3 regions of the Streptomyces sp. NPDC020996 genome follow, and region 1 is predicted to be linked to each of the others. Evidence: riboswitches for the same ligand, from Rfam matches in the RefSeq annotation. Region 1 holds a riboswitch; each other region holds the start of a gene.
The links. Region 1 has a riboswitch for cyclic di-AMP ahead of AB0G63_RS03865 (transglycosylase family protein). Riboswitches for the same ligand answer to the same signal wherever they lie in the genome.
Positions count from the first base shown of each region.

Region 2: another riboswitch for cyclic di-AMP. It lies ahead of AB0G63_RS23035 (C40 family peptidase); the one in region 1 lies ahead of AB0G63_RS03865 (transglycosylase family protein).
Region 3: another riboswitch for cyclic di-AMP. It lies ahead of AB0G63_RS08300 (M23 family metallopeptidase); the one in region 1 lies ahead of AB0G63_RS03865 (transglycosylase family protein).

Region 1 covers NZ_JBFADM010000003.1:217,387-227,013, reverse strand. Annotated here, with positions in the region: gene AB0G63_RS03875 (septum formation initiator family protein) at 1-317, opposite strand, end outside; gene eno (phosphopyruvate hydratase) at 418-1,722, opposite strand; gene AB0G63_RS03865 (transglycosylase family protein) at 2,062-2,817, opposite strand; cyclic di-AMP (ydaO/yuaA leader) riboswitch at 2,821-2,990, opposite strand; gene AB0G63_RS03860 (transglycosylase family protein) at 3,174-4,220, opposite strand; gene AB0G63_RS03855 (cytochrome P450) at 4,368-5,663, opposite strand; gene AB0G63_RS03850 (nucleoside triphosphate pyrophosphohydrolase) at 6,464-7,453, opposite strand; gene AB0G63_RS03845 (SurA N-terminal domain-containing protein) at 7,527-8,162, opposite strand; gene AB0G63_RS03840 (glycoside hydrolase domain-containing protein) at 8,341-9,168, opposite strand; gene AB0G63_RS03835 (hypothetical protein) at 9,506-9,627, shown strand, end outside.
Region 2 covers NZ_JBFADM010000035.1:11,962-21,588, forward strand. Annotated here, with positions in the region: gene AB0G63_RS23025 (ATP-dependent Clp protease proteolytic subunit) at 72-707, shown strand; gene AB0G63_RS23030 (hypothetical protein) at 715-1,023, shown strand; cyclic di-AMP (ydaO/yuaA leader) riboswitch at 1,359-1,570, shown strand; gene AB0G63_RS23035 (C40 family peptidase) at 1,574-2,047, shown strand; gene AB0G63_RS23040 (DUF6328 family protein) at 2,130-2,723, shown strand; gene AB0G63_RS23045 (ATP-binding protein) at 2,792-3,250, opposite strand; gene AB0G63_RS23050 (helix-turn-helix transcriptional regulator) at 3,465-4,325, shown strand; gene AB0G63_RS23055 (DUF397 domain-containing protein) at 4,335-4,562, shown strand; gene AB0G63_RS23060 (8-amino-7-oxononanoate synthase) at 4,645-5,772, opposite strand; gene bioB (biotin synthase BioB) at 5,921-7,147, shown strand; gene AB0G63_RS23070 (adenosylmethionine--8-amino-7-oxononanoate transaminase) at 7,140-8,420, shown strand; gene bioD (dethiobiotin synthase) at 8,422-9,138, shown strand; gene AB0G63_RS23080 (class I SAM-dependent methyltransferase) at 9,377-9,627, shown strand, end outside.
Region 3 covers NZ_JBFADM010000008.1:13,287-22,913, reverse strand. Annotated here, with positions in the region: gene AB0G63_RS08335 (DUF5994 family protein) at 1-355, opposite strand, end outside; gene AB0G63_RS08330 (GAF domain-containing protein) at 609-2,336, opposite strand; gene AB0G63_RS08325 (NADPH-dependent FMN reductase) at 2,579-3,121, shown strand; gene ribA (GTP cyclohydrolase II) at 3,134-3,781, opposite strand; gene AB0G63_RS08315 (MarR family transcriptional regulator) at 3,998-4,513, opposite strand; gene AB0G63_RS08310 (dihydrofolate reductase family protein) at 4,580-5,710, shown strand; tRNA gene AB0G63_RS08305 (tRNA-Met) at 5,895-5,968, shown strand; cyclic di-AMP (ydaO/yuaA leader) riboswitch at 6,237-6,394, shown strand; gene AB0G63_RS08300 (M23 family metallopeptidase) at 6,406-7,419, shown strand; gene AB0G63_RS08295 (PrsW family intramembrane metalloprotease) at 7,534-8,838, opposite strand; gene trmB (tRNA (guanosine(46)-N7)-methyltransferase TrmB) at 8,900-9,627, opposite strand, start outside.

The sequences.
Region 1 (9,627 bases):
TGCTGCTCGGCGTACGCGTCGTCCTGCCAGCGTGCCTTGAGGTCGCGCAGTTGCCCGACCCGTTCCCGGGCCTGCTGCTTCTGCCGCTCCAGGTCGGCGATCTCGGCGCGCTGGGAGACGTACTGCCTTATCGGGTAGGCGAGCGCGACGACCAGGGTGCACACGACGAGGGCGAGCAGCGCCGCCCGGCTGGTCAGCCGGGAGCGGCGGGCCTGGCGTCTGGTCTGCGAGCGGTAGACCCGGGCCGCCGTCTGCTCGCCGAGCAGCTTGATCCTGGTCGTGGTGGAGAACCGGTCGCCGCGGTCCCTGCCGGCCATGTCCCCGCCTCCCCTTCACACGCGCGTACGTCCCCGCACACGGTACGGGACCGCGTACGGGGACGTACGTACGACCGGCTCGTGAGCGGCCGTGCCGGGGTCAGCCCTTGGAGATCTGGGTGCCCTTGAAGCGCGGGAAGGCGCTGCGTCCGGCGTAGACCGCGGCGTCGTCGAGGATCTCCTCGATGCGCAGCAGCTGGTTGTACTTGGCGACGCGCTCGGAGCGGGCCGGGGCGCCGGTCTTGATCTGGCCGCAGTTGGTGGCGACGGCCAGGTCGGCGATGGTGACGTCCTCGGTCTCGCCGGAGCGGTGGGACATCATGCACTTGAAGCCGTTGCGCTGGGCGAGCTCCACGGCGTCCAGGGTCTCGGTCAGCGAGCCGATCTGGTTGACCTTGACCAGCAGGGCGTTGGCGGTGCCCTCCTCGATGCCGCGGGCCAGCCGCTCGGGGTTGGTGACGAACAGGTCGTCGCCGACGAGCTGCACCTTGTCGCCGAGCTTGTCGGTGATGACCTTCCAGCCGGCCCAGTCGTCCTCGAACAGCGGGTCCTCGATGGAGACGAGCGGGTAGGCCGCGACGAGCTCCTCGTAGTACTCCGTCATCTCGGCGGCGGAGCGCTCCTTGCCCTCGAAGAGGTACTTGCCGTCCTTGTAGAACTCGGAGGCGGCGACGTCGAGGGCGAGGGCGATCTGCTCGCCGGGGGTGTAACCGGCCTCCTTGATCGCCTCCAGGATGAGGTCGAGGGCCTCGCGGTTGGAGCCGAGGTTCGGGGCGAAGCCGCCCTCGTCGCCCAGGCCGGTGGCCAGACCCTTGGACTTCAGGACCTTCTTCAGGGTGTGGTACACCTCGGTGCCCCAGCGCAGGGCCTCGGAGAAGGACTCCGCGCCGATCGGGGCGATCATGAACTCCTGGATGTCCACGTTGGAGTCGGCGTGCGAGCCGCCGTTCAGGATGTTCATCATCGGCACCGGCAGCAGGTGCGCGTTGGGGCCGCCCAGGTAGCGGAAGAGGGGGAGGTCGCTGGCCTCGGAGGCGGCGTGGGCCACGGCGAGCGAGACGCCGAGGATGGCGTTGGCGCCGAGCGAGCCCTTGTTGTCGGTGGCGTCCAGGTCGAACATCGCCTGGTCGATCAGGCGCTGCTCGGTGGCGTCGTAGCCGACCAGCTCCGGGCCGATCTGCTCGATGACGGCGAGGACGGCCTTCTCGACACCCTTGCCCTGGTAACGGTTCGGGTCGCCGTCACGGAGCTCGATGGCCTCGAAGGCGCCGGTGGAGGCGCCGGAGGGGACGGCGGCACGACCCGTGCTGCCGTCGTCGAGGCCGACCTCGACCTCGACCGTGGGATTGCCTCGGGAGTCCAGGATTTCCCGGGCTACGACGACGTCGATGGACGGCACGAGCATCTCCTTCGTGGATGTGACGCTGGTAGTGCGGGGCACTGGGCCTGACGGCCCGTCTTGCAGCCTTGCGACTAGAGCCTAACCGTCCCGGGGCCGTCGGCAGCCGACCGACCGTCCCGTGGACAAGGTCAGACGGTACCTATTGTTCACCCCCGGAACAAAGCGAGGTGAACAACGCGTGCACACCGGGCACCGGCGGGCAAAGAAAACCCCGCCCCGGTGCGTACGGGGGAACACGCACCGGGGCGGGGAGCCCATGGGGGCCGGGGGGCGGCTCCCATGGCGGTCCACTGTGGGGGACGCGGGCTGTGCGGGGCCTGCGCGCCGGCTACCGGACGGCTGTCACTTCAGGTGCAGCTGCTGGCCCGGGTAGATGAGGTCGGCGTCCTCGACGATGTCCTTGTTCAGCCGGAACACCTTCTTCCAGCCGCCCTTGACGTCGTGCTCCGCGGCGATCGAGGAGAGCGTGTCGCCCTTGACGACCTTGTACTCGCCGTCGCCCTTCTTGACCTTCTTGCCGGTCGGGGTGGTGACGGTCTTCTGCGCCTTCACGACCGGGCGCTCGGTGGAGCGGAAGGCGCTCTGCTGCTCGGTGTAGCGGGAGGCGGTGCCGCCGCTCGGCGAGGAGGACGAGGAGGAAGACGAAGAGGAGGACGACGACGGGGAGGACGACGAGGAGGACGACGAGGACGGCGCCCCGGCGGCGCCGTCGTAGGAGGCGCCGGACAGGCCCGTGCCGCAGACCGGCCAGGCGCCCTTGCCCTGAGCGGCGAGGACCTTCTCGGCGACGGCGATCTGCTGCGCCTTGCTGGCCTGGTCGGCGGTGGAGGCGTACTGCGTGCCGCCGTACGCGGCCCAGGTGGAGGCGGAGAACTGCAGGCCGCCGTAGTAGCCGTTGCCGGTGTTGATGGACCAGTTGCCGCCGGACTCGCACTGGGCGACGGCGTCCCACTCGGAGGCGGTGGCGGCGGAGGCGTTGCCGGCCGCCAGCAGCGGGGCGGCGACGGCGGCGCCGGTGACACCGGCGACGGCGACGGCGCGGGTGGAGCGCTGGAGAACAGTCGGACGACGGTGCTTGCCCTTGCCGGAAAACAGCATGGTTGATCCCCTCACCGACGCCTGCGAGGTGAGCTGTCGGGTTCGGGCCGGTTGAGTTGCCCGGCCGCCCACCTCCCGGTGCGCGACTCCACCCCTAGCCGTTCCCGCCCCTCAAGGGCCGGGCCCGGCGCCTACCTTGGGTCCCCCGCTCCTGCCTACGGCGCTTGACGCGACGACTGTTCCCGGACGGCCGCTGGCAGGATTCGGCGTTGCGGCAGCCGGGGCCCGCGTTGGCGAGCGGTCATGACCGTAGACACGGAATCCACCGGATTTCAAAGACGATCAGGGCCTCTGAGACTCATCCCACACTTTCGCCAAACCGGACATTCCACGGCGAAAGCGGACGTCAACTCCCGCTAGTTTTCGCCCGTTTCCGCCCCTACTCGCAGGGTCTGACCGGGGACGATGTGACTCGGGTCGGCGCCGATCGCCTTCTTGTTCAGGGCGTAGAGCTCGCGCCACCCGCCCTCGACGTCGAGGGTGTCCGCGACGGAGGCGAGGGTGTCGCCGGCGTGGACCGTGTAGGCGTCGCCGTCGTCGGCGTCCGTGCGCGCGGCGTGGCGGCCCGAGGACGCTTCCATGGAGCGGCCGTTCGCCGCCTCGTCGGCGCTGCCGCCGCGGTGGCGGCCGGTGCCGGTGTCGCCGCCGACGCCGCTACCGACGTCAAGCGAGCCGGTGTCGACGAGGCTCCAGGAGCCCACCATCTGCTCCGAGTTGTCCGTGTCGTCACTTTCGGCCGTTTCGTCGGGTGAGCCGTCGGACGTCCGCGACACGGACGGGGAGGCGGACGGCGAAGCCGACTTGTCGGACTTGGCGGGCTTGTCCGTAGTGCTGGAGGAACCCTTCGACGCCCCGGGGGACGCGGAGGCGTGGGACGGGGCGTCCGAGGGCGAGGCCGTGCCGGACGTGTCGCCGGACGCGTCACCCGACGCGCCGGACGAGCCGTTGGACAGGCCGGTGGAGTCGGTGACGCCGGTGGAGTCGGACGAGTCGTCAGCGATCCCGGTGTCGATGTCGGCCGCGCCCTTGTCCTTGTCGAGCCCGGCGGTCAGTCCACAGGTGTGGAAGGCGCCGGCGCCCTGGTCCGCGAGTATCTTCTCGGCGACGGCTATCTGCTGGTTGCGGCTGGCCAGGTCGGCGCTCGGCGCGTAGTCGAGGCCGCCGTACTTCTCCCAGTCCTCCTGGGACAGCCGCAGGCCGCCGTAGAAGCCGTCACCGCTGTTCTCGCTCCACGAGCCGCCGGTCTCGCATTCCGCCACCTTGTCCCACGTCGAACCGTCGGCGGCGCTCGCGGCGGAGGCGCCCAGGAGCGGGATGGCGATGGCGGAGCCGGTCACTCCGGCCGCGACGAGGAGAGCCGGAGCCTGGCGGGGGCGACGGTGACGACCGTTCCCGGAGAGCATGCGGAGACCTTTCGCGAGACAGCGGTGACCCACGCGGCAATCGGTTTTCGAAGCAGCCGCGTTGATGGGTGAAGGTATAGGCAGACGATCACTTGTCACAAGTTAATGCCGCACAGATCACATGAAGATCACGAAGTTGAGTGCGTGTCACGTTCTGGGACTCCGGCCTACTGGTTCCGGAGGGGTGAACTCGACCGGCAGGGTGCGCAGTCCGCGCATGATGAGGCCGCCGCGCCACCTCAATTCGGCGGGTTCCACCGCGAGTCGGAGGTCCGGCAGCCGGGTCAGCAGCGTGCCGAGCGCGGTCTGGCCCTCCAGGCGGGCGAGGGGGGCGCCGAGGCAGTAGTGGATGCCGTGGCCGTACCCCAGGTGCTGGTTGTCGCGGCGCGCGAGGTCGAGGGTGTCCGGCTCGGCGAACCGCTCCGGGTCCCGGTCCGCCGCGGCGAGGACGACCAGCACGGGGTCGCCGGCGGCGATGTCCTGCCCGCCGATGCTCAGCGGCCGGGTCGCGAACCGCCAGGTGGCGATCTCCACCGGGCCGTCGTAGCGCAGGAGTTCCTCGACGCCGGTCTCCAGCAGGCCGCGCTCGCCCGCGGCGAGGGAGCGCTGGAGACGGGATCGCTGGGCGGGGTGGGTCAGCAGCGCGTAGGTCCCGTTGCCGATGAGGTTGACGGTCGTCTCGAAACCGGCGAACAGCAGGATGAAGGCCATGGCGGCCGCCTCGTTCTCCGTCAGGTGCTCGCCGTGGTCGGAGGCGCGGATCAGGGCGGAGATGAGGTCCTCGCCGGGGGCGGGTTCGGCGGGCAGCGCCGCCCGCTTGCGGTGGATGAGGTCGGCGAGGTAGCCGCGCATCTTCTTCACCGACCGGGCGACCCCGCCGCGCGGCCCTCCCCCATGACGGATCATCATCCCCGCCCAGTCCCGGAAGTCGTCCTGGTCCTCGCGGGGGACGCCGAGCAGGTCGCAGATCGCGTAGATGGGGAGCGGGAAGGCGAACTCGTGAATCAGGTCGGCGTGGCCGCGGCCGGCGAACCGCCCGATGAGGGTGTCGGTGAGCTCCTGCACCCGGGGGGCGAACTCGGCCACGCGGCGCGGGGTGAAGGCCTTGCTGACCAGCCGGCGCAGCCGGGTGTGGTCCGGCGGGTCGATGTTGAGCAGGTGCGTCATCAGCTCGGCCTTGCGCTCCCCGGGGATGCCGGTCTTGCCCCGGGCGTGCGCGGGCTCGTCGTGATGCGCCGGGTTCTTGCTCAGCCGCTGGTCGGCGAGGGCCCGCCAGGCGTCCTCGTACCGGGTGACCAGCCATGCCTCCACCCCGCTGGGCAGCCGCGTGCGGCGCACGGGCGCGTGCTCGCGCAGCCAGGCGTAGGCCGGGTAGGGGTCGGTGGCGAACTCCCAGCTGAAGAGTTCGGGGGCGGCGGAGTCGGCGGTGGGCTGGTCGGTCACTCCTCGACGGTATCCGTCGGCCTTCCGGCTCCGTGCCCCCGGCCTCGCGGATCGCGCCCTGGTGGCGCGGGCCCCGCAGCCACGGACGTCCACCGGGCGGCGCACCGCGCACGCCCCGCCCACGACGACGACGGCGACGGCGACGGCGACGGCGACGGCGACGGCGACGGCGGCGACGACCGCACCCGAGCCCCCGGCGCGACCGGCGCGACCGGCGCGCGCCCCGGGCCGGGCCCGGACAGCGCGCCCACTTCCAGGAGCGCGCCGGTAGGGCCTCCCGGATCGCGTCCCGGCAGGCGCGGGGCCCGCGGCCGCGGACGACCGCCGGGCGGCGCACCCACGCACGCCTCGCGATCGCGACCACGACTGCGACCGCAACTGCGCCGCCCGGCGCGACCGACGCGTACCCGAGCGCCCGAGCACCGGGCACCGGGCACGGCCAATGGGCGCCCGAGCCCTGGGCGCGGCCGGTGCGCGTCCCGGGCCGGGCCCGGACGACGTGACCACCTTCGCGCCCGCGTGCACGTGTCGCACCGCACCCGAGCGACGAGGCCGCCGCGCCGAGGAGCCGACGGATGCCGAGCCGAGGAGCCTAGGAGCCGACGAATGCCGGACCGAGAAGCCTAGGAGCCGACGGATGCCGGACCGAGGAGCCGAAGAGCCGACGAATGCCGGACCGAAGAGCCGAAGAGCCGACGGATGCCGGACCGAGGAGCCGAAGAGCCGACGGATGCCGGCCCTCCGCAGTCCCGCCCCGGTGGGCAGTCCCGCCCCGGGTGGGCAGTCCCGCCCCGGTGGCGTCAGCCTTCCGTCGGCGTGCCCTCTGCCTCGCGGATCGCGTCCCGGTAGGCGCGGGCCGCCGCTCGGAGGGCCGCCTCGGGGTCGACGCCTTCCGCCTCCGCGCGCACCGCCATCGCGAGGAGGTCGTAGCCGATGCCCTCGCCGGCCGGTGGCGGCACCGGCAGTCCCGCCGTGCGCACCCGGGAGGCCAGTTTCGACGCGAGGGCGAGGCCCGGCTGGCCGAGGGGGACGCCGTCGGTCAGGGAGGTGCGCCGCTTCTCGACCGCCTTGGTGCGCAGCCAGTGCTCCTTGACCTCCTCCGGGGTCGTGGCCGTCTCGTCCCCGAAGACATGGGGGTGGCGGTGGATGAGCTTGGTGACGATCCCGGCGGCCACGTCGTCGATCGAGAAGGGGGCGTCCGGGTCCTCCTCCGCTATGCGGGCGTGGAAGACGACCTGGAGGAGCACGTCGCCCAGTTCCTCACGGAGTTCGTCCCGGTCGCCGTCCTCGATCGCCTCGACGAGTTCGTACGCCTCCTCGATGCCGTACTTCGCCAGGCCCTTGTGCGTCTGCCGGGACGACCACGGGCACTCGGCGCGGATGCGGTCCATGACCTGGACCAGGTCGAGCAGGCGGGCGCCCGGCAGGTCGTAGGAGGCGGGCAGCAGCTCCAGCTCGGGCATGGCGACGCGCCCGGAGCCGGCGAGGCGCGCGAGGCCGTCGGTCAGGGCGGGTTCGCCCTCGCCGGTGGCCACCACGACGACCGTCCGCCCGCCCGCGCAGGCGCCGACCAGTTCCTCGGCGGTCGGGGACGCCTCGTCCACCCGTATCCCGGCCTCCCGCAGGTACGGAAGCTGCGGGTGCGCGCCGTCCGCGCACAGCACCCGGTCGGCGGCGTGCAGGGCCTGCCAGGCGGGCCAGGACAGCAGGCCGGGTGCGACGCGGTGGCTGGTGGTGAGCAGGACGATGCGGCCGGGCGTGGGCGTGGCGTCGGAGCTGGTTGCGTTCACCCTCCGAACGTAACCCACGCCACCGACACCCCCCGGAGTTATCCACAGGGCGGGCGGCCGTCCTGCGTCGCCGTCACGCCTTCGAGGAGGTGACCTCGCGCAGCCACGGCGTCTTGGCGTCGACGCGGCTGCTCTTCTGCACGTCCCAGCTGCCGTAGCGCGGGTTGAGGTCGACGTGGAGTTCCTTCGACGCCTGCGAGAGGGCCTTCCAGAACGCGGGCTGGCCGGTGTTCGTGCCGAGCGACCGGGCGAGCTTCTGGGCCTCCAGTTGCAGGCGGAGGTTGTCGTCGAGGCGCTCGGGGGCGACGCCGTACTGCTGCAGCCAGGCCGTCTGCAGCGCCTTCTCCCCGCCGACCTGCTGCTCCAGGCCGGTGCGCATCTGCTGGATCTCCTTGCGGGTCACGGTCACGCCCGCGTCCTCGGCGGCGCGGTGCAGCACCCGGTCGAGGACCATGCCGTGCAGGGTGTCGCGGGTGAGGCTGCCGGTCTGCGCGAGGACCTGCTGGTACTGCGCGTCGCTGCGCACCGCCGCGCGCTGCGCGGCGCGTACCTCGTTCACGCGGCTCTGCAACTGGGAGACGGTGATCCGCTGGCCGCCGACCACGGCCGCCGCGCCCGGATGCGCGTCGCTTCCGCAGGCGGTCAGGACGGGGGCCGCGGCGACGATCGCGGCGGAGAGGAGGAGCGCGGTGCGACGGCGGCGGTGCAAGGAAGCCTCCCGAGGAGATTGTGCGACGGTGCACAAAGTCTTGCGATGATCGATGGTAGGCAGTGGGTCGGCTGTGGCCAACCCATTCGACCAACGATTCACCAGGACTTCGGGCACCGCCGCGGTCCCGCCGCCCGCGGGGCGGGCGGTGCAGGCGGGGCGGGGCGGCGCGGGCGGCTCAGCCGACGATGGCGACGGGCGCGTCCCAGGCGTCGCGGTCGACGGTGATCGTGTACCCGCCCCGCGTCTCCTTGCTGTTCACCATGTACTGGTGACCGCGGCTGTGGCCGGTGTACTGAGTGGACCCCCACGGCCAGTCGGCTGTGGTGGTGTTCTGCTTGTCCCACAGCGCGTACCAGAGGTTGCCCGGCAGGTCCGTCTTGTCCTTCGCCGTGGCGATGGCCTTGGCGCTGGAGCTGGTGAAGCCGTAGAAACCGGCGCGGTACGTCTTGGTCCGCAGCGTCTTGTCGAAGGAGCGCACGTAGGTCAGCACCGCGTCGTTGCACGACGTGTTCGTCACGTCGTACGGCTCCATGTCGAGGTAGATCGGGCTGCCGGCCTTCATGCCGAGCGCCGACGCCTTGGCCACCGCGTCGGCCGCGTCCGTCGCGCCGAGTGAGGCGGCGGTGGAGGCGGTGAGCTTCTCCGGGTTGGAGCCGCTCTGGCAGGGCGGCTGGGCGCCGACGTAGATGGGGATCAGTTTCCAGCCGACGGAGTTGACCGACTTCACCCAGGACGCGGTGAGGTTGGGCTGGCTGCAGCCCCGGTTCTTCCCGCCGATGTAGACGGCGGCGGCGCCGTAGAAGCCGGTGTGCCATGCCTTCATCGCGCTCAGCGAGGGCGCGGCGCAGGTGTCGAAGGCGCGGCCGGTGTAGGTCGTCTGGGCGGGCCAGGTGGTGGCCGCCATCGAGGTCTGCGCCGCGATCCCGGCCCCCGCGACGACAGCCGCGCCGGCCACCGCCCACGTGAGGTACCTGCGCTTCCTGGACTGCCGGTGCTCGGCCATCCCCACCCCTTCATGCGTACGCCTGCGTGCGTACGCGCCTGAGCGTCGTACGGCGTCGCGTCGACGACGGCGTACGTCCGCCAAAACCGGTTCTCTGGATGCCCCCGAGACGGCGCGGCCTACGACACTGACCTGTCGCGGCCCTATCGCGCGGCGCCCGATGCGGATCGCACCGTAACCGACGGCGCCTCTCCGATCAGGAAACGCAGCTTATCGGCAGCCACAAGTTTCCCTCATGCCGCCGCAAAGGCAGCCCCTGGCCCGTTCTCGCCCCTCCGTGCCCTACTCTTGCTGCCTGCGCCGCCTTACGCATACCGCGGCGCGAACGCTTCGGGGGATGGGGGTCGCCATGGTGACGGTCAAGCGTCTTGAAGCCGGCTGGCTGCAGCGGATCGCCTGGTCGGTGTTGGTGTGGGGGTCGTTGGGCCTGCTGGCGTGGGTGCCGTTCCTGTACGTGGC
Region 2 (9,627 bases), on a different contig from region 1:
CTGTACATTTTTTACAGAGACAGCTCCGGGGACAGCTCCGGGAACAGCTCTGTCGCGAGGAGGGGTATGCCATGACCCGACCGTCCGCCCGACACGTCCTGCCCGGGTTCACCGAACGGACCGCGTCCGGGCGCCGATCGACGGATCCGTACGCGAAGCTGCTGGAGGAGCGGATCCTCTTCCTCGGCACGCCTCTCGACGACACCGCGGCGAACGACCTGACGGCCCAGTTCATGTACCTCGAGCACAAGGACCCCGACCGGGACATCGCGCTGTACATCAACTCGCCGGGCGGCTCGTTCAGCGCCATGACGGCGCTCTACGACACGATGCGGTACGTCTCCTGCGACGTGGAGACGACCTGCCTGGGGCAGGCCGCCTCCTCGGCCGCGGTGCTGCTGGCCGCCGGGACGCCGGGCAAGCGCTCCGTGCTGCCGGGCGCGCGGGTGGTGATCCGCCAGCCCGCGCTCGCCGAGCCGGTGCGGGGCCGGGCGAGTGATCTGGCGGTGCAGACGGAGGAACTGACGCGCAATCGCCGCCTCGTGGAGGAGATGCCGGCCCGGGCCACCGGACACAGCCGGGAGAAGATCGGCGCCGATATCGAGCGGGACCGGGTCTTCGACGCCCGGCAGGCCGTGGACTACGGCCTGGTGGACCGGATCGTCCCCGGCCGCCGGGCCCCCCTCGTCCCGCCCGTCGGGAGGTGAGCGACCGGTGATCCCGCCCGAACTCCCGCCGCTGCCCGCGCTGACCCGCGCCGAGGGCGAGCTGATCGACCGTTACCTCGACGTGGTGGACCTGCTCGGCCGCATCAATCCGGCCCACCACGGCGACACCTACCGCGGGCTGCGGGCCGCGCAGGCGCTGGTGGCCAGGGCGGCCGAACTGCGCGACGCGCTCGCCCTGATGCACCAGCGGGGCGAGACCGAACTGCACGCTCCCACCCTGGCGCGGGCGCTGCGGGTACTGGACGGCGAGCGGCGCACCGCCCGGGTCACCGTGCCTCCCCAGCCCGGCACTTGAGGCACGCGCCGGGCCCGGGCCGCGGTCGCCCGGCGCCGGTGTCCGGGCCGGGGCCGAAACGGACCAAACGGCGTACCGCCTTCCGGACTAGACACACCTCCTCTTTTTTGACCGGTCGAGTTGCGCAACGGGCCCGGCCCCAAGGCGGGATGAGGCATTTCTTCGCTGGTCCGGGCCGTTTCGGAGGTGATGACGCGCCTCCGAACACAGCTGTGGGCACCCGAACGGGTGAGTGGTGAGTAACAACACAAATCCCCGTTTCCGTTGGGCTTTTCGGACATCCGTGAGCCAAGATCCGTGTCTGACGACAAGCCCCCGCCGCCGCGGCGGGGCGATCCGGGCGGACGCCGAGTCCTGCCGCCGCCCGGATGACCGGTCGACAGGAGTGGATCGGCAGGAGTGGAGGACCCAAGCACGACGGGTCGCCGGAACGGTCACGCCATGACCGGGCCGAGCAGCCCTTGGGGTGAAGCCGCGCGAGCGGCCGGGCAACTTCGCCAGCCCGAATCCGACAGGTCATCCTTCACAGGCGGCTGACGAAGGGTTGCGCATGACTGCGCTCAATCGTGTCCCGTCGCTGATGGTCCGGGCCGGCACGGCCTCGGCCCTCACCATCGCCGCGGTGGGCGGCTCGGTCGTGGTTCCGGGCTTCGCCTCCGACGCGGCCGCCGCGACGCCCGCGACGAAGGCACTGCAGATCGCGGCTTCCAAGAAGGGTTCGCCCTACCGGTGGGGCGCCACCGGTCCGCACCGGTTCGACTGCTCCGGGCTCACGCTGTACTCGTACAAGAAGGCGGGCAAGAGCCTGCCGCGTACCGCGGCCCAGCAGTACAACAAGACCCGCCACATCTCCGCCAAGAGCCGCAAGGCCGGAGACCTCGTGTTCTTCCATTCGGGTTCGTACGTCTACCACGTCGGCATCTACGCCGGAAAGGGGAAGATCTGGCACGCCCCGAAGACCGGGGACGTGGTGAAACTGCAGAAGATCTGGACGAAGAGCGTCTGGTACGGCCGGGTCAGCTGATCCTTGCGTGGGGTGGCGGCGCCCCTGACACGCCGCCACCCGACGAGGCGTGACACGGTCCTGGCCGGTTATCCGTTCAACCATGGCCGACCATGTCCCCTGCACCGCACGCAACGAGACCCCGCTGGAGCGCGCCGACCGCAACTTCGGCGAACTGCTCCAGGAACTGCGCGTCACCCAGACCGGCGTGCAGATCCTCTTCGCCTTCCTGCTGACCCTGGCCTTCACCCCGCGCTTCCCGTCCCTCGACCCGGTCCAGCGGGCCACCTACGTCACCACACTGCTGCTCGCGGTCCTCGCCGCCGCCCTGTTCACCGCGCCGGCCGCGCTGCACCGCTCGCTGTTCCAGCGGGGCGCCAAGCCGCGCGTCGTCCAGGTGTCCTCACGGCTCGCCACCATCGGCATGGGTGTGCTGGTGCTGGCGTTCACCGGCTCGGTGCTGCTCGTGGTGGACGTGACGACGGGCCGGGCGGGCGGGGTGGCCGCGGGCGCGGCGACCCTGTGCGTGTGCCTCGGCCTGTGGTGGCTGCTGCCTCGCCTGGTGCGGCGGGCGGGCCTGTCCGCCGAGCAGCAGGCCGCGCAGCAGGCCGCGCAGCAGGCCGCGCCCGTCGTCAGGCAGCCGGGAGCGCCGCGGGACGCGGCCGTGCACCGGGAGCCGTCGGCACGGCGCCGCTGACCCTCGCCCGACGTGGCCGTGCACCGGGAACCGCCGCACGGCGCCGCTGAACCCTCGCCCGAGCCCCGCTACGGCTCCTGCTGCCCGGCTGCCGGCACCGGTCGGGCCGGCACCTTCCACGGCAGTTCGACGGAGACGGTCTTGCCGCCCTCCCGGGTGGGGCGCACGCACAGTCTGCCGCCGCACTCGGCGGTCAGCCAGCGGATGATCACCAGGCCGCGGCCGTTGTCCTGCTGGACGGCGGCGGGCAGCCGCTTCGGGAACCGGGGGTGGCTGTCGGTGACGCCGATGCGCAACTGTTCGTCGCGGTCGAGTTCGAGTCCGACGGTGAAGGTGGGCGACTGCCCGAGGGTGTGCTGGACGGCGTTGGTGGCGAGTTCGGAGACGATGAGCCGGACGGTGTCGGCCACCTCCGTGTGCGGCGCCAGGCCCCACTCCGCGAGGGTGTCGATCGCGTAGGTGCGGGCCGCGCAGACCGAGGCGGGATCGCTCGGCAGAGTGACGGATGCTTCCAGATGGTCTGCCATGGCGACGTCGTCCCTTTCCCACGGGACCGCTGGTCCGACACGGAGCGGATGGTTCGAGTACGGTCCCGGACTGGTGCTTCGCCGTCAGACTGCCATCACCGCACGGGTCACGGCTGGCGATCCACCGAGATATGCATATATCTGTCGCTCAAAGCGGTGAACTCTGCCACGAGAGACCGTGTCGGGGCGCCTCATAAGGAGTAAGGAGGGACCCATGCAGCACGGTCCCGCGGTGCGCCGCAGGAAGCTGGGCGCCGAACTGCGAGCGCTGCGCGCCGAGGCGAGGCTCACCAGCGGTGAGGCGGCGCGGCTGGTGGGCTGGCACCAGTCGAAGGTCAGTCGTATCGAGACGGGCACCAGCGGGGTGAAACCGGCCGATGTGCGGTTGCTCCTGGACGCCTACGGGGTGTCCGATCCGCGGCTGCGCGATCTGATGCTGGTGCTGGCGGGCTCGGACGAGAACACCGGCCGGCACCACTGGTGGCACGCGTATCGCGGCATCCTGCCGCCGGACTACAGCGACTTCATCAGCCTGGAGTCCCAGGCCGACGCGATGCGCACCCTGGAGACGTCGGTGGTGCCGGGGCTGCTGCAGACGCCCGAGTACGCGCGGGCGGTGACCCGGGCCGCGGTCCGCGGGCTGGACGACGCGGGGCTCGACGCGCTGGTCGAGGTGCGCCTGGCCCGGCAGGAGGTGCTGCGGGCCGACCCGCCCCTGGAGTTCAGCGCGGTGCTGGACGAGGCGGTGCTGCGCCGGGAGATCGGCGGGCCCGAGGTCATGGCGCGCCAGCTCGAACTCCTGGTCGAGGCGGCGCGCCTGCCGCAAGTACGGCTGCAGATCCTGCCGTTCGGCGCCGGAGCACACGTCGGCGTCACCGGGTCTTTCGTTATTTTCTCATTTTCGAGCACTTCTGATCTGGACGTGGTCGTTCTGGACCACCTGACGAGTAGCCTCCACTTGGAACGGAAAGAAGACCTCCAGGCCTACACCGAGGCCTTCAACTCCCTTCAGATTCAAGCCCTTTCGCCCGAGGACTCATTGGATTACCTCGCCGGCAGAGTCGTCGGCGGGTGAGGAGGCACCATGTCAGCACTGCCTCGGAACGTCCCCTCCAGCATCGTTCCGCACGGCGTGCGGTGGCTGCGCAGCAGCTACAGCACCGGTGCGAACAACTGCGTGGAGACGGCGGCGCCGCGGTCCGGCCCGTGGGCCGGTCTGCTCGCCGTCCGAGATTCCAAGGACCCGGCCGGGCCCGCACTGCTCTTCTCGCCGGAGAGCTGGGCTGGGTTCACGGCCGCGTTGAAGCGCTGATCAGATCCGCGTCATGCGGAGCCACATCCGCGTCGTGCGGAGAAGATCCGCGTCGTGCGGAGCCCGGCCGTGTCACGCCGACTCATGGTCGAGTCCCGCCGATCACTCGCACCGCATGTTCGATCTGCGCCTCGGAGAGGTCCGCGCGGGCGGTCAGCCTGAGCCGCGAGACGCCGTCGGGCACGGAAGGAGGACGGAAACAGCCCACGGCCAGCCCTGCCGCCCGGCAGTCGGCCGCCCACCGCACGGCCCCCTCCGGGGACGGCGCGCGCACGGAGACGACCGCGGCGTCCGGTCGTACCGCCTGCAGACCGTCGTCCGTCAGGCGTGCGTGCAGCTCGGCCGCCACCGCGCGGGCCCGTGCCGCCCGCTGCGGCTCGCGGCCGAGCAGCCGCAGGGCGGCCAGGGCGGCGCCCGCGGACGCGGGGGCCAGTCCCGTGTCGAAGATGAAGGTCCGGGCCGCGTTCACCAGGTGGTCGATCACCCGGGCGGGACCCAGGACGGCGCCGCCCTGGCTGCCGAGCGACTTGGACAGCGTGACGGTGACGACGACGTCGTCGGCGCCCGCGAGCCCCGCCGCGTGCGGCGCCCCGCGGCCGCCGTCGCCGAGGACGCCCAGCCCGTGGGCGTCGTCGACGACCAGCCCGGCGCCGTGCTCCCGGCAGGCCGCCGCGAGCCCGGCCAGCGGGGCCGCGTCCCCGTCGACCGAGAAGACCGTGTCGGACACGACGACGGCCGTGCCCCGGTGCGTGCCCAGCGCCTTGCGCACCGCCTCCGGATCGGCGTGCCCGACGACCTGGGTGGCGCCCCGGGCCAGCCGGCAGCCGTCGATCAGGGACGCGTGGTTGCCCGCGTCGGAGACGATCAGCGAGCCGTGCGGCGCGAGCGCGGTGACGGCGGCGAGGTTGGCCGCGTAGCCGGAGGAGAAGACGAGCGCCGCCTCGAAGCCGCAGAAGGCGGCCAGCTCGCGCTCCAGCTCGGCGTGCAGTTCGGTGGTGCCGGTCACCAGCCGGGACCCGGTCGAGCCGCCGCCCCAGACGCGCGCGGCCCGCGCCGCGCCCTCGGCGACCTCGGGATGGCGGGCCAGGCCCAGGTAGTCGTTGCTCGCCAGGTCGAGCAGCGGCGAATCGGCCGGACGGGGGCGCAGGGTCCGCACGAGTCCGGCACGGCGGCGCAGCTCCGCCTGCTCGTCGATCCAGCCGAACGCCATGGCTCCTCCGGGGGCATTTGTAGGCAGTGGACAGACCCTAGCCGCACGTCCCCCGGCCCATGATGTGGCGATACCCACACATCGAAGTGTCTCCGTTGTTCAAACTCTCCTTGGCCCGGGGCGGCCTCGTAGGACAGGATCGGCTCTCATGGACCTGCTGAACACGCTGGTGGACAAGGGGCTTCGGCGCGAGCTGCCGACCCGCGAGGAAGCTCTGGCCGTCCTCGCCGCTTCCGACGACGACCTGCTCGATGTGGTGGCCGCGGCCGGCAAGGTGCGCCGGCACTGGTTCGGCCGACGGGTCAAACTCAACTACCTGGTCAACCTCAAGTCCGGACTGTGTCCGGAGGACTGCTCCTACTGCTCCCAGCGGCTCGGCTCCAAGGCCGACATCCTGAAGTACACCTGGCTCAAGCCCGACGAGGCCTCCCGGGCCGCCGCGGCCGGTCTGGCGGGCGGCGCCAAGCGGGTCTGCCTGGTGGCGAGCGGACGCGGGCCGACCGACCGCGACGTGGACCGCGTCTCGGACACCATCAAGGCGATCAAGGAGCAGAACGAGGACGTCGAGGTGTGCGCGTGCCTCGGCCTGCTCTCCGACGGCCAGGCGGAGCGGCTGCGGGAGGCCGGCGCCGACGCCTACAACCACAACCTCAACACGTCCGAGGGGACGTACGGGGAGATCACGACCACGCACACCTACGCCGACCGCGTGGACACCGTGCACAAGGCGCACGCGGCGGGCCTGTCGGCCTGCTCGGGCCTGATCGCGGGCATGGGCGAGTCCGACGAGGACCTGGTCGACGTGGTCTTCTCGCTGCGCGAGCTGGACCCGGACTCGGTGCCGGTCAACTTCCTCATCCCGTTCGAGGGCACCCCGCTGGCCAAGGAGTGGAACCTCACCCCGCAGCGCTGCCTGCTCATCCTGGCGATGGTCCGGTTCGTGTGCCCGGACGTCGAGGTCCGCATCGCGGGCGGCCGCGAGGTGCACCTGCGCACGATGCAGCCCCTCGCCCTGCACCTGGCCAACTCGATCTTCCTCGGGGACTACCTGACCAGCGAGGGCCAGGCGGGCAAGGCCGACCTGGAGATGATCGCCGACGCCGGGTTCGAGGTCGAGGGCAGCGAGCAGGTGACCCTGCCGGAGCACCGGACGGCGGCCGGCGGAGGGTGCGGGTCGCACAAGGGCGCGGGCTGCGGGTCGCACGACGGGGCCGAGGGCGCCGGGTGCGGGTCGCACGAGGGCGGAGGTGTCTGCGGTACGGCCGCGGCGGCCGCGGCGGCCGCAACGGCGGCGCCCAGGGCCGCCGAGCCGCGTACCGACCTGGTCGCGGTACGCCGTCGCGGCGCCGGAACGGACCTCGCGCCCAATGCCTGACCTGCCCGTCGCCGAACTGCTGGAGCTCGACCGGCGCCACGTGTGGCATCCGTACGGTCCGATGCCCGGCCGCGCCGAACCGCTCGTGGTCGGGTCGGCGAACGGGGTGCGGCTGCGCATGGCCGACGGCTCGGGCGAACTGGTCGACGGCATGTCGTCCTGGTGGTCGGCGATCCACGGCTACAACCACCCGGTGCTGAACGAGGCCGCCCGCGAGCAGCTCGGCCGGATGAGCCACGTGATGTTCGGCGGGCTCACCCACGAGCCCGCCGTACGCCTGGCGAAGCTGCTCGTCGACATCTCGCCGGACGGCCTGGAGCACGTCTTCCTCGCCGACTCCGGCTCGGTGTCGGTGGAGGTGGCGGTCAAGATGTGCCTGCAGTACTGGCGCTCGCTGGGCCGCCCCGCCAAGCGGCGGCTGCTGACCTGGCGCGGCGGCTACCACGGCGACACCTGGCAGCCGATGTCGGTGTGCGACCCCGAGGGCGGGATGCACGAGCTGTGGACCGGGGTGCTGCCCCGGCAGGTGTTCGTGGACGCGCCGCCGGCGGACTGGGACGAGGCCTACGCCGAGCGGCTGCGCTCGGCGATCGGGGAGCACGCGGACGAACTGGCCGCGGTGATCGTCGAGCCGGTGGTGCAGGGCGCGGGCGGGATGCGGTTCCACTCCCCCGCGTACCTGCGGGTGCTGCGCGAGGCGTGCGACGCGCACGACGTGCTGCTGGTGTTCGACGAGATCGCGACCGGGTTCGGACGCACGGGGACGCTGTTCGCGGCGGAGCACGCGGCGGTGACGCCGGACGTGATGTGCGTGGGCAAGGCGCTGACCGGCGGCTATCTGACGATGGCGGCCACCTTGTGCACCTCCCGGTTGGCCGACGGCATCTCGCGGGGCGAGGTGCCGGTGCTCGCCCACGGCCCGACCTTCATGGGCAACCCGCTCGCCGCGGCCGTCGCCTGCGCCTCGGTCGGGCTGCTGCTCGGCCAGGACTGGCGGGCGGAGGTCCGGCGGATCGAGGCGGGGCTGCGCGAGGGGCTGGCGCCGGCCACGGAGCTTCCGGGCGTGAAGGACGTACGCGTCCTCGGCGCCATCGGGGTCGTCCAGCTCGACCACGAGGTGGACATGGCGGCCGCCACGGCCGCCGCCGTACACGAGGGCGTGTGGCTGCGGCCGTTCCGCGACCTGGTCTACACGATGCCGCCGTACGTCACGGGCGACGCGGACGTGGCACGGATCACGCGCGCGGTGTGCGCCGCCGCACGGGAGGGATGACATGCCGGTACTGGTGATCACGGGCACGGGCACGGAGGTCGGCAAGACGGTCACCACGGCCGCGGTCGCCGCCGCCGCGCTGGCCGCCGGCCGGTCGGTGGCGGTGCTGAAGCCCGCGCAGACGGGGGTACGGCCGGACGAGCGCGGGGACGCCGACGAGGTGGCCCGGCTCGCGGGCGCCGTGACGACTGCCGAACTGGCCCGCTACCCGGAGCCGTTGGCCCCGGCGACGGCCGCCCGGCGGGCGGGGCTGGCGCCGGTCCGCCCGCACCAGGTGGCCGAGGCCGCGCAGAAGCTGGCGGCCGAGCACGACCTGGTGCTCGTCGAGGGCGCGGGCGGGCTGCTCGTCCGCTTCGACGAGACGGGCGGCACACTGGCGGACGCGGCGGCCCTGCTGGGGGCGCCGGTGCTGGTGGTCGCGCCGGCCGGGCTGGGCACGCTCAACGCGACCGAACTGACGGCCCGCGAACTGCGTTGCCGGCAACTGGAGTTGCTGGGCGTGGTAATCGGCAGCTGGCCCGCTTCGCCCGACCTGGCGATGCGGTGCAACGTCACCGACCTGCCGGAGGTCGCCGGCGCCCCGCTCCTGGGCGCCCTGCCGGCCGGGGCGGGGGCGCTGTCCCCCGCCGCCTTCCGTGCCGCGGCGCCCGGTTGGCTGGCCCCGCGCCTGGCCGGCTCCTGGGAGGCCCAGGCGTTCCGGGCGCGCGAGGCCGCCTGAGCGCTCCGCTGGATGCGCCGCGTTGTGCCACTCCGTGCCGCTTTGTGGCGCTGCGTGCCGCTTTGTGGCGCTGCGTGCCGTCGGTCGGCTGCGGCGCCGTCGTGGCCGGTCGCGTCGTTCGCCGCGCCCCTTCGGGGCGTTGCCCCACCCCAGCGGTGTGCGGGTGAGCCCCGGCGGGGGTGCGGGGGCCCGGTTCGGGGGCAGAATCGCGGTAAGAACTCCGAACGGGGAGGTCCGCATGCCGCTTCGGCCGTCCGGCGCCGCGAAGGTGGCCCGGGATCCCGTGCACCACCCGCTGTTCGCCCGCTGCTACGCCCGGGTCAGTGTGCGGGCCGAGACGCGGATGGGCATGGCCGACGTCCGGGACCGGCTGCTGACCGGGCTGACCGGGCGGGTCATCGAGATCGGCGCGGGCAACGGGCTGAACTTCGCCCGCTATCCGAACGCCGTCTCGGAGGTCGTCGCGATCGAACCGGAGCGGCGGCTGCG
Region 3 (9,627 bases), on a different contig from region 1:
CCAGCAGCGAGAAGTGGTCCCTGTCGCCCCGGGTGATCAAGATGGTGTCATCGCCCACCGGGAAGGAGTCCACCCGCACCACGTGGTCGTCGACGGCGATCCGGGTGGGGACCCCCGCCCAGGCCGTGGCGTCCAGCCCCACCCGACTCAGGGGGCCGAGGTACTCCGTGAGCGCATCCAGCAGTGCCGGCAACTCCGCACCGATGTCATGGGATCGCGGCCACCACGCCCCGTCGAGAACCCCTTCGCGCGATGCCGTCGTCTGAAGCCGGAGCAGTGCGCACCCAGGTCGTACGGTCTGATGGATGCCACTCGGCAGCTGCTGGGGAGCGGGGGATGTGTCGGAGTCGGTCATGAGGACCACGCCTTCGGGATCCGGCGGACACGGGGTGCGCCGTGCTGCTGACCACGCTACTCCCCTCACTGCGAGTGCCGGTGCCGTCGGGAATCACCGGTCTCGCTGTGATTCTCCGGTGTCGCCGGGAATCGTCGGCCCGCCCGGATACGGTGCCGCGCTGCTCGCCGAGACCGGCGGCAGCGGCGCCGCCGGAAACGCCGCGGGCTCCTGCCGGAGCTGTCGAGGCGGACGACCGCGTGGAAGCCGTCGGTCAGGTGGCGTCCGGGCCGTAGGCGGGCAGCGGCACGGACCACTCCAGGACCGTGCCGGAGGGTTCGCGGCGGCCGACGACGAGGTGTCCGCCGAGTTCCCCGGCGCGGCTGTGCATGTTGGCCAGACCGCTGCGGCGGGTGACGGCGGGGTCGATGCCGCGTCCGTCGTCGGCGACGGTCAGCCGCAGGGTCGCGTCCGACGCATCCACGGTGATCTCCACAGCGGAGGCGACCGCGTGCCGGGCCGTGTTGGACAGCGCTTCACGCAGTACCGCCAGGAGGTGGTCGGCGTGGTGCGCGGACACGTCGGTGTCGAGCAGGCCGGTCATGCGCAGTGCCGGGGTGAAGCCGAGGGCCGCGGCGGCCTCGGCGCTCAGCGCCACGAGCCGGGAGCGCAGGCCGTCGCGGCGGCCTGGCTGGTCCTGGTGCTGCAGCCCGAAGATGGTGGAGCGGATGACCTTGATGGTGTCGTCCAGGTCGTCGACGACCCGCTGGACGCGCTCGGCGGCGTCCGGACGGTCGCCGAGGCGGCCGAGGGCGGCCTGCAGGCTCAGGCCGTCGGCGAACAGCCGTTGGATGACCAGGTCGTGCAGGTCCCGCGCGATGCGGTCGCGTTCCCCCAGAAGAGTGAGCTGTTCGGCGTCCCGGCGGTGCTCGGCGATCTCCAGCGCCAGGGCGGCCTGGTCGGCGAAGGCGCACACCATCTCCACCACCGCCTCGTCGAAGGGGGCGCCGCCGGGTTCGTTGGCCACCTGCAGCACGCCCCGCACCCGCTCGCGGCCGGCGACCGGGACGAAGAAGGCGGGTCCGAGCGGGACGACGGAGGCGCTGCCGCCCGCGATGCGGGAATCGGCGGCCAGGGATGCGCTGCTGACGGTCTGTCCCGTCGCGTAGACCTTCGCCGCCAGGGTGGTGTCGGGCAGCGCCAGGCCCCGCACCCGGCCGGCCGAACGGCCGGCCGCCGCCTCCACGACCAGTTCCTCGCCGTCGCCCACCGGGAGGGCCAGGGTCACCAGGTCCGCGCCGGTCATCTCCCGCACCGTGTCGGCCAGCGACCGCAGGGTCCGTGCGGGGTGCTCGCCGGACAGCAGGGCGCGTGTCAGGTCCGCACCGGCCGCGAGCCGGCGTTCGCGGTGCCGGCTCTCGTCGTAGAGGCGGGCGTTGTCGATGGCCACGCCCGACGCGGCGGCCAGGCTGCGCAGGACCGTTTCGTCGTCGGCGTCGAACGGCCGGCCGTCCCGCTTGCCGGCCAGGTACAGGGTGCCGTAGACCTCGCCACGGACCTGTACGGCGGTGTCGAGGAAGCTGAGGGAACGCGGCTCGCGAATCAGCGGCTCGCGAATCAGCGGGTCGGGCGGCGGGTCGGGCGGCGGGTCGGGGAGGGCCCGGCTCCGGGGGCGGGACCCGGTATGCCGGATCGTCGGCTCCTGGTCGCAGTCGGGGCCGCGTTCGACGGTGACGAACTGCCGTATCCGGCCTTCCTCGCCCAGGACGCCCAGCGCACCGTAGTCGGCGTCCACCAGGTCGGCCGCGGACTGCACGATCCGCCGCAGCAGGTCTTCCAGGTCCAGGTCTCCGCTGATCGCGACGACGGCGTCCAGCAGCGTCTGCATCCGGTCGCGGCCGTCGAGGACCCCCCGGGCGTGCTCTCGCCGCCCGTCCGGCGCCGCCCTGCTGGGCAGCCGCTGGTCAGAGCCCTCACTGTTCGTGCCCGACCGGTCGTTCACGGAGCCGCCTCACCTCCCGAACCGGCATACGTCTCCAGCATGCGCAGACAGCCCCACCGGATCGCAACGGCAACTGCAACGGCACGGCCAGGGACGGACACGGGGGTGGTCCGCATCCATGCACGTCCCCCGATGTGTGGGAGTTACACATGTTATGGGCGGATTGTCCGGGTTCGGGGTGTGGTGCGGGGAGAGCGAGGGGGGAGGGGAGTGCCGGCGGGGTTCTGTCGTAGGTTGGGCGGATGTCCTCGCTTCCGTCGATCCTGTTGCTGTCGGGCAGCCTGCGGGCCGGCTCCGGCAACGAGGCCGTGCTGCGCACCGCGCAGGCCGTCGCCCCGTCCGTGCCGGTGCGCACGGAGCTGTACGAGGGCCTGGCGCGGCTGCCGCACTTCAACCCCGACGACGACCGGGACCCGCTGCCGGCGCCGGTGGCCGGGCTGCGGGTGGCGATCGGCCGGGCGGCCGGGATCCTGGTCTGCACGCCGGAGTACGCCGGCACGCTGCCGGGCTCGTTCAAGAACCTGCTCGACTGGACGGTGGGCGGGACCGAGATCGGCGGCAAGCCGGTCGCCTGGGTCAACGCCGCCGCTCCGGGCCGCGGCGAAGGCGCGCAGGCCACGCTGCGGACGGTGCTGGAGTACACCGGCGCGACCGTCGTGCCGTCCGCCTGCGTGCGGCTGCCCGTCAACCGGCAGGCGATCGGGGCGGACGGGCTGATCGCCGATCCGGAGACGCGGCGGGAGCTGGAGCGGGTCCTCGGACTGTTGGCGGACTCGGCCCGCTGACGGCCGCCGTCCTCAGCCCGCGGTCAGCTCCGCCAGGCTGTCCAACGGCAGCGTGTGCCGTGTCTGGAGCACCTTCGCGCGCAGGTACCGGACGTTGTGGGCGGTGGTGAACACCCCCGTGGGCACGCGGTCGCGGACGTCGATGCCGAGGGTGCGCAACTGCTCCGCCTTGTCCGGGTTGTTGGACAGCAGGTCCAGTTCGCCGATGCCCAGGGCGCGCAGCATCTGGGCGGCCGCCGTGTAGTCGCGGGCGTCCTCGGGCAGGCCGAGCGCCGCGTTCGCCTGGTAGGTGTCCAGGCCGTCGTCCTGGAGCGCGTAGGCGTCGAGCTTGTTGTAGAGGCCGATGCCGCGTCCCTCCTGGCGGAGGTAGAGCAGGACGCCGCCGCGGTCGGCGATGCGCTCGACCGCCTCGCGCAGCTGGGGCCCGCAGTCGCAGCGGGCCGAGCCGAAGACATCGCCGGTCAGGCACTCGGAGTGCAGGCGGACCAGCGGGGGCGTGCCGGGGGCCGGGGTGCCGAGGACGACGGCCACGTGCTCGCGGTCGTCGGCCAGGCCGTGGAAGGTGACCAGGTCGGCGTCGGTGCTGTAGCCGTCGTGGAAACGCAGCGGTACCCGGACGCGGGAGCGCGGCGTGGCGGCGGGGAAGTCGGGGTCGGGCATGCGGTCCTCCGGGGCCGGGGGGGCGTACGGCGCGGATGGGTGCTCTGCTTCCGTGCTTGCAGTCGCACGGGAGGTGCTTCAGATTTGAAGCAGATCCGCTGAGGGGACCCTACTACATGCTTTAAATTTGAATCAACAGGTTTGCGGCGCGGCTCACCGGCAAGCGGCGCGGCTCACCGGCAAGCGGCGCGGCTCACCGGCAAGGGGCGCCGGGGCTCACGAGCAAGGGGAGGAGCGGCGGCGCCACGGGACCTCGTCGGGGGCCGGCCGTGGGGCATCCTGGCCCTCCAGCGCCCGCGCGATCCCCGTGCAGATGTCCTCCAGCTGTCCCACCTGCTCCTCGGTGAGGTGGTCGAACAGGGACGCGCGCACCGTCTCGACGTGGCCGGGGGCCGTGCGTTCCAGCACCGCCATGCCCTCGTCGGTCAGCGCGGCGATGCTGCTCCGCTTGTCCCACCTGCAGTTCTCGCGCCGCAGCAGGCCGTCCTTCTCCAGCCGCGTCACCGCGTACGTCAGACGGCTACGGGTGATCTTCGTCTTCTCGGCGAGGTCGGTCATGCGCAGCCTGCGCTCCGGCGCCTCGGAAAGATTGGTCAGGATGGAGTAGTACAGGTGCGGCATGCCGGCGTCCTGCTGGAGCTGCCGGTCGAGCGCGTCCTCCAGGAGGTGCGTCGCCGCGATGAACGCGCGCCAGGCGCGCTGCTCGTCCGGGGTGAGCCAGCGGGTCGTCATGCCACCAGTGTAAGTTTGTTTCAAACTTGAACCAAGACCGCCCGCCTCCGAGAGTGAGCGCGCTCGATGCCGCATCCCTACGTCCTGCTGTCCGCCGCCGTCTCCCTGGACGGCTACCTCGACGACACCGGCCCCGAGCGGCTTCTGCTCTCCGGCCCGGCGGACTTCGACCGGGTCGACGAGGTACGTGCTTCCGTCGACGCGATCCTGGTCGGTGCCGGGACGATCCGGGCCGACAATCCGCGGCTGCTGGTCAACTCGGAGCGTCGCCGCGCCGGCCGGGTGGCCGCGGGCCGGTCCGCCTACCCGCTCAAGGTCACGGTCAGCGCCTCGGGGGAACTCGATCCGGCGGCGCGGTTCTGGCACACGGGCGGCGAGAAGGTCCTCTACACGACCAACGAGGGCGCCGAACGGGCCCGCGCGCTGGGACTCGCCGCCGACGTCGTCGCGCTGGGCGGCGACGTCGGCTGGCGGCCGCTGCTGCGGCATCTGCACGACGTCCGGGGAGTGCGCCGTCTCATGGTGGAGGGCGGGGGGCTCGTGCACACCCAGCTGCTCCAGCAGGGGCTCGCCGACGAGCTGCAGCTCGTGCTGGCGCCGGTGTTCGTGGGCGACCCCGCCGCGCCGCGGCTGTTCGGCCCGGGGGCGTACCAGGGCGGGCGGCTGCGCCTGCTGGAGACGCGGCGGATCGAGGACGTCGTCCTCATGCGGTACGAGCCGACGGCTCCCGGGGCGGGGGAGGTCGCCGTGGCCGCCGACCGCCACTGGCTCGCCCTCGCGTGCGAGCTGGCGGCGCTGTGCCCGCCGTCGCGGACGGCGTTCAGCGTGGGGGCGGTGGTGGTGGCCGGTGACGGCACCGAGCTGGCCCGGGGGTACTCCCGTGAGGGGGACGATCCTGTGGTGCATGCCGAGGAGGCGGCTCTGGCGAAGCTCGATCCGGACGATCCCCGGCTCGCCGGCGCCACGGTCTACAGCAGCCTCGAGCCGTGCGCCCGGCGTGCGTCCCGGCCCAAGCCGTGCGCGCGGCTGATCCTCGACGCGGGGGTCCGGCGGGTGGTGACGGCTTGGCGGGAGCCCGACACGTTCGTCGAGAGCGCCGACGGCAGTGGGCTGCTGGCGGGGGAGGGGGTCGACGTGGTCGTGCTGCCGGAGTACGCGGAGCGGGCCAAGGCGCCCAATCGGCATCTGGTGGGGTAGCGGGGTGCGTGTGGCGGCGTGGTGCGGGATGCCTGCGGCGGCCTGTCGCGGTTCGGTGGGGGTGCGCGTTGCGCCTGCGGTGCGGACAGAGTCGCCTTCCCGCCGTACGCGGCTGACGGCGGGTACCGCGGAGAAACGCGTGTGCTTGCCGTCCTGCGTATGACGTACACTGGTGACACACCGACGCGGGGTGGAGCAGCTCGGTAGCTCGCTGGGCTCATAACCCAGAGGTCGCAGGTTCAAATCCTGTCCCCGCTACTCAAGGCCGACGGCCGGGATCCTCAGAGGTCCCGGCCGTCGGTGTTTTTGCACGGTCCGTGACTGTGAGTGATGGGGCGGCCGCCCTGCGCAGTGTGATCGGCGGGGTATGTGAGGGGCCAACTCGCCCGTTTTTAGACGGTCATGGGGATGTACGTCCGACCTGGATTCGTTAATGATCAAGCGGAACGGCTTGGAAACGAGCCCCTGCGTCTATTAACGTTCGATAACGCAGCGCGGTCGTCCCAGCCGTCACAAGAGGCGGCTCCGTGCGCACGCGCCGAATCCCGCAAGGGAACCGGGGAACCACCACCCTGGGGTGAATCGCGCGAATGCCGCCGTGGGATCACGGTGGATATACGCGCGTAGGAGACCTTCCTGCTCCGAACCCGTCAGCTAACCCGGTAGGCGAGGAGGAAGGAAAGGAGCACGCCCACGTGGCGTCAAACCGGCCTGCCCCGACAGCCCCGTTCCAGCCGAGTGACACCTTCGGCTACGGCAGCTACCGCACCGACGAGGGCCCGTGGGAGGCATGGAACCCCACGGAGGACTCCGTCCGCCCCGTCCGCGGTCGGCACCGCGTCTCCAAGCAGCGCGGCGGGGGACTCGCCCGCAGCTCCACGGTTCTGGGCGTCGGCGTCATAGCCGCTGTCGGCGCGGGCGGCATGGCCAGCGCCAACACCGGCAAGCCGCCGGTGTCCATCTCCATGCCCGACCTGCCCTCGGTCGGCTCGCTGATCTCCGACGACGAGCCCGAGCCGCAGCGGTCCGCCACTCCGCTCAGCAGCGTCGGCGTGACCTCCGCGGAGAGCACCAAGGACGCCGGCGAGGCGCTGCGCGACCGCATCATGGCGCAGGCCGAGTCGCAGCAGATCCAGGTCGAGAGCAAGACGCAGCAGGCCACCGAGGCCGCCCTCGCCAAGCAGGTCGCCGACGCGGCCGAGCAGGCCGAGAAGGCGGCCGCCGCCAAGGCCGCCGCGGCCAAGGAGAAGGCGGAGGCGGAGGCCAAGAAGAAGGCCGAGGCCGCGCGTCTCGCCGAGCTGGCCAAGCAGTACACGCTGCCGACCTCCTCGTACACGATCACCTCGACCTTCGGCCAGGCCGGCTCCATGTGGTCCTCCGGCCACCACACCGGCCTCGACTTCGCCGCCCCTACCGGCACGCTCATCAAGGCCATCCACAGCGGGACCATCACCGAGGCCGGCTGGGCGGGGGCGTACGGCTACCGCACGATCCTGACCCTGGACGACGGCACCGAGCTGTGGTTCTGCCACCAGTCGTCGATCAGTGTGAGCGTCGGACAGAAGGTCAGCACCGGTGACGTCATCGGGCGCGTGGGCGCCACCGGGAACGTGACCGGCCCGCACCTGCACCTCGAGGTCCACCTGAACGGGCAGGCCGGCGGCATCGACCCGATGGCCTGGCTGCGCGGCAAGGGACTCAACCCCTGATCTCCCCTGATCCCCGGCGGTCCTGACGGCAAACCCCCCGACGTCAGGACTGCCGGTCAGGCGTGCCCGAGAACTCCGGGGACGACGCCGTCGGCCGGTCCAGGGCCTGAAGGGCTAGTGGCGGTACGGGTTGTACGCGGGGTTCGCGGGGTGCCCGTACGCCGGCCAGGGCGGTGTGACGACCGGCACCGGGGGAGCCGTCATCCTGGCCGCGTGGTCCAGTGCCGGCCGCGCGATCTCGCGCCGCCACCACAGCTCGGCCAGCAACTCCCGCTCCCGTACGACGAAGTCGGCGTCCGCGCGTCCGCGCCGTCCCCGGTGCCGCAGGAACGCCAGCGACGTCGCGTACGCCTCGTACTCGGCCACCGTCCGCCTGGCCGGCTTGCCGAAGCGGTGGCGGGCGTAGTCGCGGGCCGTCCGCCGCGCCCGCATGGAGCCGAGCGCGTACGGCTCGGCCGGCGTCAGCCAGCCGGCGAGGACGTACGGCGGCAGTTCCTCGCGCACGGTCCGCAGTTCGCGCTGCCGCGTCCAGATCACCAGCCACGTCAGCAGCCCGAACGCGGGCACCATGAAGGCCGCGTACACCGCGAAGAACCCGAACCCGCCGAACGTCGCCGAGCCGTTCCACAGCGCGTGCATGCCCATGGCGAGCAGCAGCCCGGAGAGCGGGACGAGCACACGCCGGACGTGCTGCCGTTCCGCCGAGAGCGCGGCCACGCCGAACCCGATACCGGTCAGGACGGTGAACAGGGGGTGCGCGAACGGCGACATGATGACGCGGACGAAGAAGGTCGCCGCGGTGACGGAGGCGATGCCGCGGTCACCGGTGAGCTGGTCGGTGCCGAAGGCGGTGCCGAGGTAGAGGATGTTCTCGGTGAACGCGAAGCCGGTGGCGGTGATCCCGGCTATCACCACCCCGTCGACGATTCCCGTGAAGTCCCGTCTGCGGAACAGGAACACCAGCAGCACGGCCGCGGCCTTCGCGGACTCCTCGACGACCGGCGCTATGACCGTCGCGCCGAGCGTGTCCGCGCTCGCCGGGTCCGCGGTCGACGTCGCTATCCATCTGGTCGCGAAGCTGTTGGCGACGATCGCTATCAGCGCCGCCGCGCACGCGCCCCACGCGAAGGCGAACACCAGGTTGCGCCACGGGCCGGGGGCGACCCGGTCGAGCCAGCGGAAGGCGGCCACGAGGAGCGGTACCGGCAGCACGGCGAGGCCCAGCCCGACCAGGAACCCCTCGGTGCCGGTCTGTTCGCGTACCAGGGCGAGGATGACGAGCCCGGAGAGCGCGAGCAGGGTGCTGAGCGCGCCGTAGCGCACCCACCTGCGCTGCCACCAGTGCGCGTGCCTGGCCCCGCCGCCGGCGGGGCCCCCGGCGTACGGCGGATGCGTCGGGTACGGGGGAAAGGTGGCCACGGCATCGACCCTAACGAGGCAGCGCGCCGCCCGCGACGGTGCGGGACGCGTCCGGCGCGCTTCAGGCGCCGGTGGGGGGCTGGGGCTGGTTGTGCTGCTGTACGCGGCGGAACAGCAGGTCGTTCACGACATGTCCCTTGTCCAGTCCCTGTCCCTCGAAACGGGTCAGCGGCCGGAAGCCGGGGCGCGGCGCGAAACCGCCGCCGGGCTGGGTGTTCTCGAACCCCGGATGCGCGGTGAGCACCTCGAGCATCTGCTCGGCGTACGGCTCCCAGTCGGTCGCGCAGTGCACGATGCCGCCCGGTCTGATGCGGGACGCGGCGAGATCCAGGAACTCGGGCTGGATCAGGCGCCGTTTGTGGTGCCGCTTCTTGGGCCAGGGGTCGGGGAAGTAGACGCGCAGGCCGTCGAGGGAGTCCGGGACGAGCATCTCGCGCAGCAGGATGATCGCGTCCCCGTTGCCGACCCGGACGTTGGACAGGCCGGCCTGGTCGGCGAGGTTGAGCAGATTGCCCTGGCCCGGGGTGTGCACGTCGACGGCGAGGATGTTGGTCCCCGGGTCGGCGGCGGCCATCTGCGCCGTGGCCTCGCCCATGCCGAACCCGATCTCCAGCACCACCGGGCCGGTGTTGCCGAACAGCTCGGCGAGGTCGAGCACCCGCTGCCCGTCGATGTCCAGTCCCCACTTGGGCCACAGTCGCTGCAACGCGTCCGCCTGCCCCGCGGTCACCCTGCTGCGCCGGGGCTGGAAACTCCGGATCCGCCGCTCGAAGTGCGACCCGGCGGGAT